2 regions of the Kineococcus terrestris genome follow, and region 1 is predicted to be linked to the other one. Evidence: riboswitches for the same ligand, from Rfam matches in the RefSeq annotation. Region 1 holds a riboswitch; the other holds the start of a gene.

What was found. A riboswitch is a leader RNA that binds a small molecule or an ion and turns the genes downstream of it on or off. The one in region 1 is predicted to bind S-adenosylmethionine.
Region 2: it holds a riboswitch for S-adenosylmethionine, as region 1 does, so the genes downstream of both, sfnG (dimethylsulfone monooxygenase SfnG) here and AB8M62_RS08420 (MetQ/NlpA family ABC transporter substrate-binding protein) in region 1, are expected to answer to the same signal.

The regions. Positions count from the first base shown of each region.
Region 1 covers NZ_JBEUEI010000011.1:7,841-12,401, reverse strand. The annotation lists gene AB8M62_RS08430 (methionine ABC transporter permease) at 69-728, opposite strand; gene AB8M62_RS08425 (methionine ABC transporter ATP-binding protein) at 730-1,758, opposite strand; gene AB8M62_RS08420 (MetQ/NlpA family ABC transporter substrate-binding protein) at 1,760-2,698, opposite strand; SAM riboswitch class IV at 2,782-2,887, opposite strand; gene sufU (Fe-S cluster assembly sulfur transfer protein SufU) at 2,990-3,421, opposite strand; gene AB8M62_RS08410 (aminotransferase class V-fold PLP-dependent enzyme) at 3,421-4,561, opposite strand, start outside.
Region 2 covers NZ_JBEUEI010000033.1:13,037-17,597, reverse strand. The annotation lists gene idi (isopentenyl-diphosphate Delta-isomerase) at 1-536, opposite strand, end outside; gene sfnG (dimethylsulfone monooxygenase SfnG) at 590-1,744, opposite strand; SAM riboswitch class I at 1,750-1,832, opposite strand; gene AB8M62_RS16700 (DUF3017 domain-containing protein) at 1,850-2,152, opposite strand; gene AB8M62_RS16695 (alpha/beta fold hydrolase) at 2,240-3,130, shown strand; gene purH (bifunctional phosphoribosylaminoimidazolecarboxamide formyltransferase/IMP cyclohydrolase) at 3,155-4,561, opposite strand, start outside.

The sequences.
Region 1 (4,561 bases):
GCGTGGCGGGCCGCGGTGCGGGTTGTCAACGCCCGCGGCCGGTCCCGCGGGGGACCGGCCGCGGGGTCCTAGCGGCGCAGGACGGAGCGCGCCAGGCGGTTGCCGATCAGCTGCCCCACCTGCACGATCACGATGATCGTGGCGACCGTGACGTAGACGACGCCCCAGTCGTAGCGCTGGGAGCCGTACGTGATGGCGTAGTTGCCCAGCCCGCCGCCGCCGATGAGGGCGGCCTGCGCGGACATGTCGACGATGCCGACGTAGATGAACGTGTAGCCCAGGATCAGCGGGCCGAGGCCCTCCGGCACGAGGACCGTGAACAGGATCCCCAGCCGCGAGCCGCCCGCGGCGCGGGCCGCCTCCACGACGCCCGGGTCCACCGAGACGAGGCTCTGCTCGACGATGCGCGCCACGGCGAACGCGGCCGCCAGGGAGATCGCGAAGGTCACGGCGTTGTTGCCCACGGTTGTGCCGACGGCCAACCGCGAGAGGGGGGCGACGGCGGCCAGGAAGATGACGAACGGGATGGGCCGCACCACGTTCACCAGCAGGCCCACCACGGCGAACACCGCGCGGTTGCCCAGCAGGTTGCCCGGGCGGGTGGCGTACAGGGTCAGGCCGATGCCCAGGCCCAGCACGCCGGAGAACACCATCGAGACGAGCGTGATGAACAGCGTCTCCCAGATGGCGGTCCGGTAGACGTCCAGCGTCGCGAGGAAACCGTCCACGTCACTCCTCCTCGTCGACGCGCACGCCGGCGCCGCGCAGGGCGGCCACGGCCGCGTCCGCGGCACCGGGCGGGCCGGTCAGCTCGTACGTGAGGGAACCGATGCGCCGCTCGCGGATCTCCCCGATGCCGCCGTGCACGAGCTCGGCGCTCACGCCCGCGTCGCGCAGGACGCCGTCCACGCGCGCCAGCAGCCCCGGCTCCTCGGTGATCTGCACGGACACCAGCCGGCCCGGGTGGTTGGCGCGCAGGCGCTCCAGCACGTCGGCGTCGGGCCGGTCGTGCAGGGCGCTGCGGACGAACCGCTTGGCGGCCGCCGAGGTCGGGGAGGTGAACACGTCGTACACGTCGCCGACCTCGACGACGCGGCCGTGCTCCATGACCGCGACGCGGTCGGCGATCTGGCGCACGGCGTCCATCTCGTGGGTGATGACGACGACGGTGACGCCCAGCTCGCGGTTGACCCGACGCAGCAGGGACAGCACCTCGGTGGTGGTCTCCGGGTCCAGCGCGCTGGTGGCCTCGTCGGCCAGCAGCAGCGGCGGGTTCGTGGCCAGGGCGCGCGCGATGCCGACGCGCTGCTTCTGCCCGCCGGACAGCTGCTCGGGGTAGGCGTGGGCGCGGTCGAGCAGGCCCACGAAGTCCAGCAGCTCGGCGACCCGGGCGTCGTGCTCGCGCCGGGGCACGCGCGCCACCTTCAGCGGGTAGGCGACGTTGCCGGCCACGGTGCGGGAGCGGAACAGGTTGAACTGCTGGAAGATCATCCCGATGCGCTGCCGGGCGCGGCGCAGGTCCCTCTCCCCCAGCGTGGTCAGGTCCTGCCCGGCGACGACGACCCGGCCGCCGGTGGGGGGCTCCAGCGCGTTGAGCAGGCGCACGAGCGTGGACTTGCCGGCGCCGGAGTAGCCGATGACGGCGAGGACCTCGCCCTGCGCCACCTCGAGGGTGACGTCGTCCACGGCGCGGACGACGTCACCCCCCGGGCGCCGGTAGTGCTTGGAGACACCCTCCAGCGAGACGATGGCGGCCATCTCAGCCCTGCGCCGCCCGGGCGTCCTCCTCGATGGCGGCCAGCTGCTCCTGCAGGGTCGCGGCGTCCACGTCGCGGACCACGCCGCCGGGGTAGTCCTGCGAGAAGGCCTCCAGGACGGCCGGGTCGTGGAACAGGGCGGCCAGGTCCAGGTAGGTCTGGTCGTCGGCGTCCTCGGCGCGGGTGACGAACAGGTTCACGTACGGGGCGGCCTCGGGGCTCTCCGGGTCGTCGGCGAAGACGACGTCCTCGTCGGCCAGGTCCGCGCTGGTCGCGTAGTTGTTGTTGACGATCGCCGCCGCCACCGAACCGCTCTGCAGCGCGTTGGCGGTCTGCGAGGCGTCCAGGGACACCAGCTCCACCCGCGAGTCCTCCACGTCCTGCAGGTCGGAGAACGGCGTGCCGCCCTCGCGCAGGGTCAGCAGGCCGGCGGCCTGCAGCACGAGCAGGCCGCGGGCCTGGTTGATGGCGTCGTTGGGCAGCGCGACCTGGGCGCCGTCGGGCAGCGCGTCGGCGCTGTCGGCGGTGGTCGAGTACAGCGACAGCGGGTAGACGGCCGTGGCGCCGATGGGCTGCAGGTCGTCGCCGGCGTCGACGTTGTAGTTCGCCAGGTACTGGGTGTGCTGGAACTGGTTGATGTCCACCTCGCCCTGCGACAGCGCCGGGTTGGGCAGGCTGTAGTCGGTGAAGTTCACCAGCTGCACGTCCACGCCGAGGCGCTCGTCGGCCAGCTCGGTGTAGGTGCGCCAGAACGGCAGCGCCTGGTCGGACACGCCGATGCGCACGGTGCGCTCGCTCGCCGCGGTGGTGGCCGAGCCGCCGCCGCGGGTCAGCAGGACGCCGACGACGACCGCCACGACGACGACCGCGGCGACGATCCCGGCGATCAGCGGGGTGCGGCTCCTGGGCTTGTCGGGCAGGGAGGGGGTGGTGCTGCTCACGGTCTTCTCCTGGGGTCGGCGCCGTCCCCCGCAGTGGCGACGACGTCGTTGGGCCGCAGGACAGCTGGTCCGTCGAGGACCGGTTCACACGCTTGCGGGGCGACCCCGCCGGGCTTCCACCTGGGGCACCCCACCGCGGACGAGGGTTGCCGGTCAGCAAGCCAGGGCTTGTCGCTGACGCTCGATGCCGTGCAGGACAGTAGGCAGGCGCCGCTCACGCGGTCAAATCGGCGCTGAGAACCTCGCGGCGAGCGCGCGGGGAGGCTCCGCGGGGACCGCGGCGGACGGTGTTCAGGCGCGCTGGACGGCGTCGGCGAAGGCCGCCCAGCTGAGCAGGGCGCACTTGACCCGGGCGGGGTAGCGCGCCACCCCGGCCAGCGCGACGCCGTCGCCGAGGACCTCCTCGTCGCCGGTGTCGGCGCCGCGGCTGGTGAGCATCGCCTGCATCGCCGTGCGCACGGCCAGCGCCCGCTCGAGCGGCTGGCCGACGACGAGCTCGTGCAGCACCGAGGCCGAGGCGCGGCTGATGGAGCAGCCCTCCGCCTCGAAGGAGACGTCGCGCACGACCTCCCCGCCGGGCGCGCCGGCCAGGTCCAGGCGCAGCGTCACCTCGTCCCCGCACACGGGGTTCACGTGGTGCACCTCGGCGGAGAACGGCTCGCGCAGGCCGGCCCCCTGCGGGTGCTTGGAGTGCTCGATGATCAGCTGCTGGTACAGGTCCATCAGGCGAACACCTCCCGCGCGCGGTGCAGCTCGCGCACCACGGCGTCCACCTCGGCGGCGGTGTTGTACGGGCCGAAGCTGACCCGCGTGGTGGCGGCCAGGCCGAGGGCGCGGTGCAGCGGCCAGGCGCAGTGGTGCCCCGTGCGCACGGCGATGCCGGCGTCGTCGAGGACCTGCCCGACGTCGTGCGGGTGCACGCCCTCGACGGCGAAGGAGACCAGCGAGGTGCGCTCGGCGGCCGCGCGCGGGCCGACCACCCGCACCCACGGCAGGTCGTCCAGGGCGTCGAGCAGGCGGGCGGTCAGCGCGCGCTCGTGGGCCTCCACGCGCGCCATCCCCCAGCCGGTGAGGTAGTCGACGGCCGCGTGCAGGCCGACGGCCTGCGCGGTCATCGGCACGCCGGTCTCGAACTTCTGCGGCGGGGGCGCGAACGTGGAGCCCTCCATCCGCACCGTCTCGATCATCGAGCCGCCGGTGAGGAACGGCGGCATCGCCTCCAGCACCTCCCCGCGCCCCCACAGGACGCCGATGCCGGAGGGGCCGAGCATCTTGTGCCCGGAGAACGCGGCGACGTCCACGCCGAGGGCGGGCAGGTCCACGGGCAGGTGCGGGACGGACTGGCAGGCGTCCAGGACGCTCAGCGCCCCGGCGGAGCGGGCGGCGGCCACCACCCGCGGCACGTCGGTGAGGGCGCCGAGCACGTTGGAGGCGTGGGTGACGGCGACCACGCGGGTGCGCGGGCCCACCAGCGCCTCGAGGGCGTCCAGGTCCAGGTGGCCGTCCTCGCGCACCCCCGCCCAGCGCAGCACGGCGCCCGTGCGCAGGCACAGCTCCTGCCAGGGCACGAGGTTGGCGTGGTGCTCGGCCTCGGTGACGAGCACCTCGTCGCCCTCGCGCAGCACGAACGCCGGGTCGACGGGCCGGGCGGAGCGCTGGGCCAGCGCGGTGGCGGTGCTGAAGGCGTGCGCGACGAGGTTCAGCGACTCGGTCGCGTTCTTGGTGAGCACGACGTCGGCCGGGCGCGCGCCGACGAAGCCGGCCACGGCGGCGCGGGCTCCCTCGAAGGCGTCGGTGGCCTCCTCGGCGAGCTGGTGGGCGCCGCGGTGCACGGCGGCGTTGCGCTGCTCGTAGAAGTCGCGC
Region 2 (4,561 bases), on a different contig from region 1:
AGCATCCACGGGCTGAACGGGCGCGGGTCGCGGGCGACCTGCGCGCGCAGCTCGGCGACGTCGACCCAGCGCCAGTCGCCCACCTCCAGCGGGGAGGGCGCCAGCGGCGCACCGGGGTCGGCCAGGGAGGCGGTGAAGACGGGGCACACCTCGTTCTCCACCGTTCCGTCGGCCATCACGGCGCGGTAGCGGAAGTCGGGCAGGGCGGCGGCCACGGCGGTGACGTCGGCGCCCAGCTCGTCGCCGGCGCGGCGCAGCACCGCCTCGGCGGGGCTCTCCCCGGGGCCGGGGTGGCCGCAGAAGGAGTTCGTCCACACCCCGGGCCAGGTCTTCTTGGCGTCGGCGCGCCGGGTGAGCAGCGTGCGGCCGGCCCCGTCGAGCACCCAGCAGGAGAACGCCAGGTGCAGGGGGGTGTCGGCGTGGTGGACCTCCGCCTTGGGGGCGGTGCCGCACGGCGTGCCGTCCTCGGCGAGGAGGACGACGAGCTCGGCGGCGGCGGTGCCCGCCACGTCGGTGGTCCCGGTGGTCGCGCTCACCGGGGCACCGTACGTGGCGGGGCGCCGTCCGCGCGAGGAGGCGCTCGGGAGGCTCAGGCGGGGACCGGCTCGGTCGCGGTGCGCACGGCCTCGTCCAGCTCGGCGCCCAGCTGCAGGTCCTCGCCGTCGACGAGGCGCTGCTCCAGCTCGCGCACGCGCGGGACGACGAGCTCGCCCCACGCCTCGATGTCCTCCTTGACGTGCAGGAACCCGAGCAGGAGCAGGTCGACGCCGACGAGGCGGTAGGCCAGGACGCGGCGGGCGACCTCGTCGGGGGTGCCGACCAGGCCGGTGCGGAAGCCGTCGTTGTACTGCACGAGGTCGCGGAAGGAGCTGTCCGACCACATGCCCTTGCGGTCCCGCGTGGCGTTGCCGGCCTCCTGCACGGCGGCGCGGAACCCCTCGACCTTGGTGGCGTCGGCCTTGGCGACGATCTCCTCCAGGACGGCGACGGCCTCCTCGCGCGTGTCGCGGACGACGGCGAACCCGTTGAGCCCGAAGCGGATCGAGCGCCCGGCCAGCGCGGCCTGGGCCCGCACGTCGCGCACCTGCTCGGCGGCGCCGGCGATCGACTTGCCGTTCATGAAGTACCAGTCGCTGACGCGGCCGGCCATGGCCTGCGCGGCGGTGGAGTTGCCGCCCTGGAACAGCTCCGGCTGCACGGCCGGCTGCGGGCGGAAGGTGATGTCGCGCGCGGAGAAGTACTCGCCCCGCTGCGAGTAGCCGTCCTGCGACCACACGCCGCGCAGCAGGCGGATGAACTCCTCGGACTGCCGGTAGCGCTCGTCGTGCTCGGGCCAGTCGACGCCGAGCTGCACGGCCTCGTCCTTGAACCAGCCGGAGACGACGTTCAGCGCGAGCCGTCCGCCGGTGAGGTCCTGGGCGGTGGCGGCGAACTTGGCGAGCACGCCGGGGTGCCAGAAGTACGGGTGCACGGCCGCGATGACCTTCAGCCGCTGCGTGGCCAGCAGCAGCGCCAGCGAGAAGGAGGTGGACTCGTGCTGGGCGTCGGCGCCGTAGGAGGCGAGGTAGCGCACCTGGGTGAGTGCGTACTCGAAGCCGGCGCGCTCGGCGGCGCGGGCGACCTCGACGTTGTACGCGGGGTCGTGGCTGGTGCGCTGCTCGATCGTGGAGACGACGAGGCCGCCGGAGACGTTGGGCACCCAGTACGCGAACTTCACGGGCGCGGGGGCAGGGCTGACGGACATGCTCACTCCCATCGGTCCTGGCGGTAGCACCCCCACGGGGTTGCTGCGACGTCGTCGAGCCAGGTCTCTCGGTCGCTCTGGATGGTCCCGGAGAGCGTACCCGCGTCAGCGGGCGTACGGGAGCAGCCAGGCCAGCCCGGCGCAGCCGGCGGCCAGCACCAGCAGGACGGCGACGTCCACGGCGCGCGAGCGCACGGCCAGCGCCCCGGCCACCCGCACGGGCAGGACCAGGCGCAGGACGGCGGCCAGGGCCAGGTCGGCGGCCAGGACGATCCCGCCGGCGGTGGCGCCGGCGACGAGCGTCACGAGCAGGGCGAGCGCCGCGCCGGCGACGAGGGCGCCGAGGACGGCGGCGCCGGGCGGGCGGGGGGTGCCCGCGGCGGCGGTCTGTCGGGTCCGCTGCGGCACGGCGCCAACCCTACCGAGCCGGGCGCGCCGAGCGGGGCGGGCGCGGGCCCGGGTGCGCGCCCGGCGGCCGCGGGCGAGGGTGGCCGGGTGAGCGGGCGGGGAGCCGGGGACGGACGGCTGGAGCGGTACGAGCGCACGGGCGCGGCCGGGCGGCTGGTCTTCGACGTGGACGACTCCGGGCCGGTGGGCGCGCCGGCGGGCGGGCTGTCGAGCGGACCTGGCCACGAGCCGGTGGTGTGCCTGCACGGCTTCCCCGCCGACCGCACGTCGTGGACGGAGGTGGCCGGGCTGCTGGTCCCGCACGGGCTGCGGGTGCTGCGCCCGGACCAGCGCGGGTACTCCCCCGGCGCGCGCCCGGCGGGCCGGCGCGCGTACGCGCTGGACGAGCTGGTCGGCGACGTGCTGGCGCTGCTGGACGCGGTGGGCGCGCGCCGCTGCCACCTGGTGGGGCACGACTGGGGCGGCGCGGTGGCGTGGCGGGTGGCCGCGCACCACCCGGACCGGGTGGCGTCGCTGACGGCGGTGTCCACGCCGCACCCGGCGGGCCTGCCGGGGCGCAGCCCGGCGCAGGTGGCGCGCTCGTCGTACGTGGGGTTCTTCCAGCTGCCGCGCGTGCCGGAGGCGCTGCTGGGCGGAGACCGGTTGCGGCGGCGGCTGGAGGCCACGGGGCTGCCGCCCGCGCACGCGCAGCGCTACGCGGTGCGCGCGGCCGAGCCGGGGGCGCTGAGCGCGTGGCTGGGCTGGTACCGGGCGCTGCCGTGGGCGGGGCGGGCGACCGGGCCGGTGCCCGCGGACGTGCCGGTGACGTTCGTCTCCGGCGCGCGCGACCCGTTCTTCGCCCGCTCCTCGGTGGCCGGGACGGGCGCGCACGTGCGCGGCGCCTACCGGCACGTGACGGTGGACGGCGGGCACTGGCTGCCCGAGCGGCACGCGGGTGTGGTCGCCGAGGAGGTGCTGCGCGCGGTCCGCGGGGGCTGAGCCCCGCGGACCGCGCGCGTCCGCTCAGTGCGCGAAGTGGCGGGCGCCGGTGAAGTACATCGTCACGCCGGCGGCGGCCGCGGCCTCGACGACCTCGGCGTCGCGGATCGAGCCGCCCGGCTGCACGAGCGCGCGCACCCCGGCGTCCAGGAGGATCTGCGCGCCGTCGGCGAAGGGGAAGAACGCGTCGGAGGCCGCGACCGCGCCGCGGGCGCGCTCGGCGCCGGCGCGGGAGACGGCCAGGCGGCAGGAGTCGACGCGGTTGACCTGGCCCATGCCGACGCCGACGGAAGCGCCGTCGCGGGCCAGCAGGATCGCGTTGGAGCGCACCGCGCGCACCGCGCGCCAGGCGAACGCGAGGTCGGCCAGGGTGCGCTCGTCGGCGGGCTCGCCGGCGGCCAGGGTCCAGCCGGCCGGGTCGTCGCCGTCGGCGTCGAGGCGGTCCAGGTCCTGCACGAGCACGCCGCCGGAGACCCAGCGCCACTCGGCGCCGCCGCGCCCGTACCCCTCGGGCAGCTGCAGCAGACGCACGTTCTTCTTCTCCCGCAGCACCTCCAGCGCCTCCGGCTCGAAACCGGGGGCGACGACGACCTCGGTGAACACGGGCGCGACCTGCTCGGCCATCGCGCGGGTGACGACGCGGTTGGCGGCGATGACGCCGCCGTAGGCGGAGACGGGGTCGCAGGCGTGCGCGGCGGCGTGCGCGGCGGCGACGTCCTCGCCGACGGCGATCCCGCACGGGTTGGCGTGCTTGATGACCGCCACGGCCGGGGCGTCGTGGTCGAAGGCGGCGCGCAGGGCGGCGTCGGCGTCGACGAAGTTGTTGTACGACATGGCCTTGCCGTGCAGCTGGACGGCCTGGGCGATGCCGGGCGCCGACGTCGGGTCGACGTAGACGGCGGCCCGCTGGTGGGGGTTCTCGCCGTAGCGCAGGACGTCGGCGCGCTCCAGCGCCACGCCGGTGACGGCGGGCCAGCCGGCGTCGGCGTCCTCGAAGGTCTGCTCGGCGAACCAGCCGGCGACGGCGGTGTCGTAGGCGGCGGTGTGCGCGAACGCGGCCGCGGCCAGGCGGCGGCGCTGGGCGAGGTCGAAACCCCCGGCGCGCACGGCGTCCAGGACGTCGCCGTAGCGCGCGGGGTCGACGACGACGGCGACGCTGGGGTGGTTCTTCGCCGCGGCGCGCACCATGGACGGCCCGCCGATGTCGACCTGCTCGACGACCTCGTCGAACCCGGCGCCGGAGGCGACCGTGGCGGCGAACGGGTAGAGGTTGACGACGACGAGGTCGAACGGCTCGACACCGAGGTCGGCGAGCTGGCGCACGTGGTCGTCCAGGCGCCGGTCGGCGAGGATCCCCGCGTGCACGCGCGGGTGCAGCGTCTTCACCCGCCCGTCCAGGCACTCGGGGAACCCGGTGAGCTCCTCGACGGG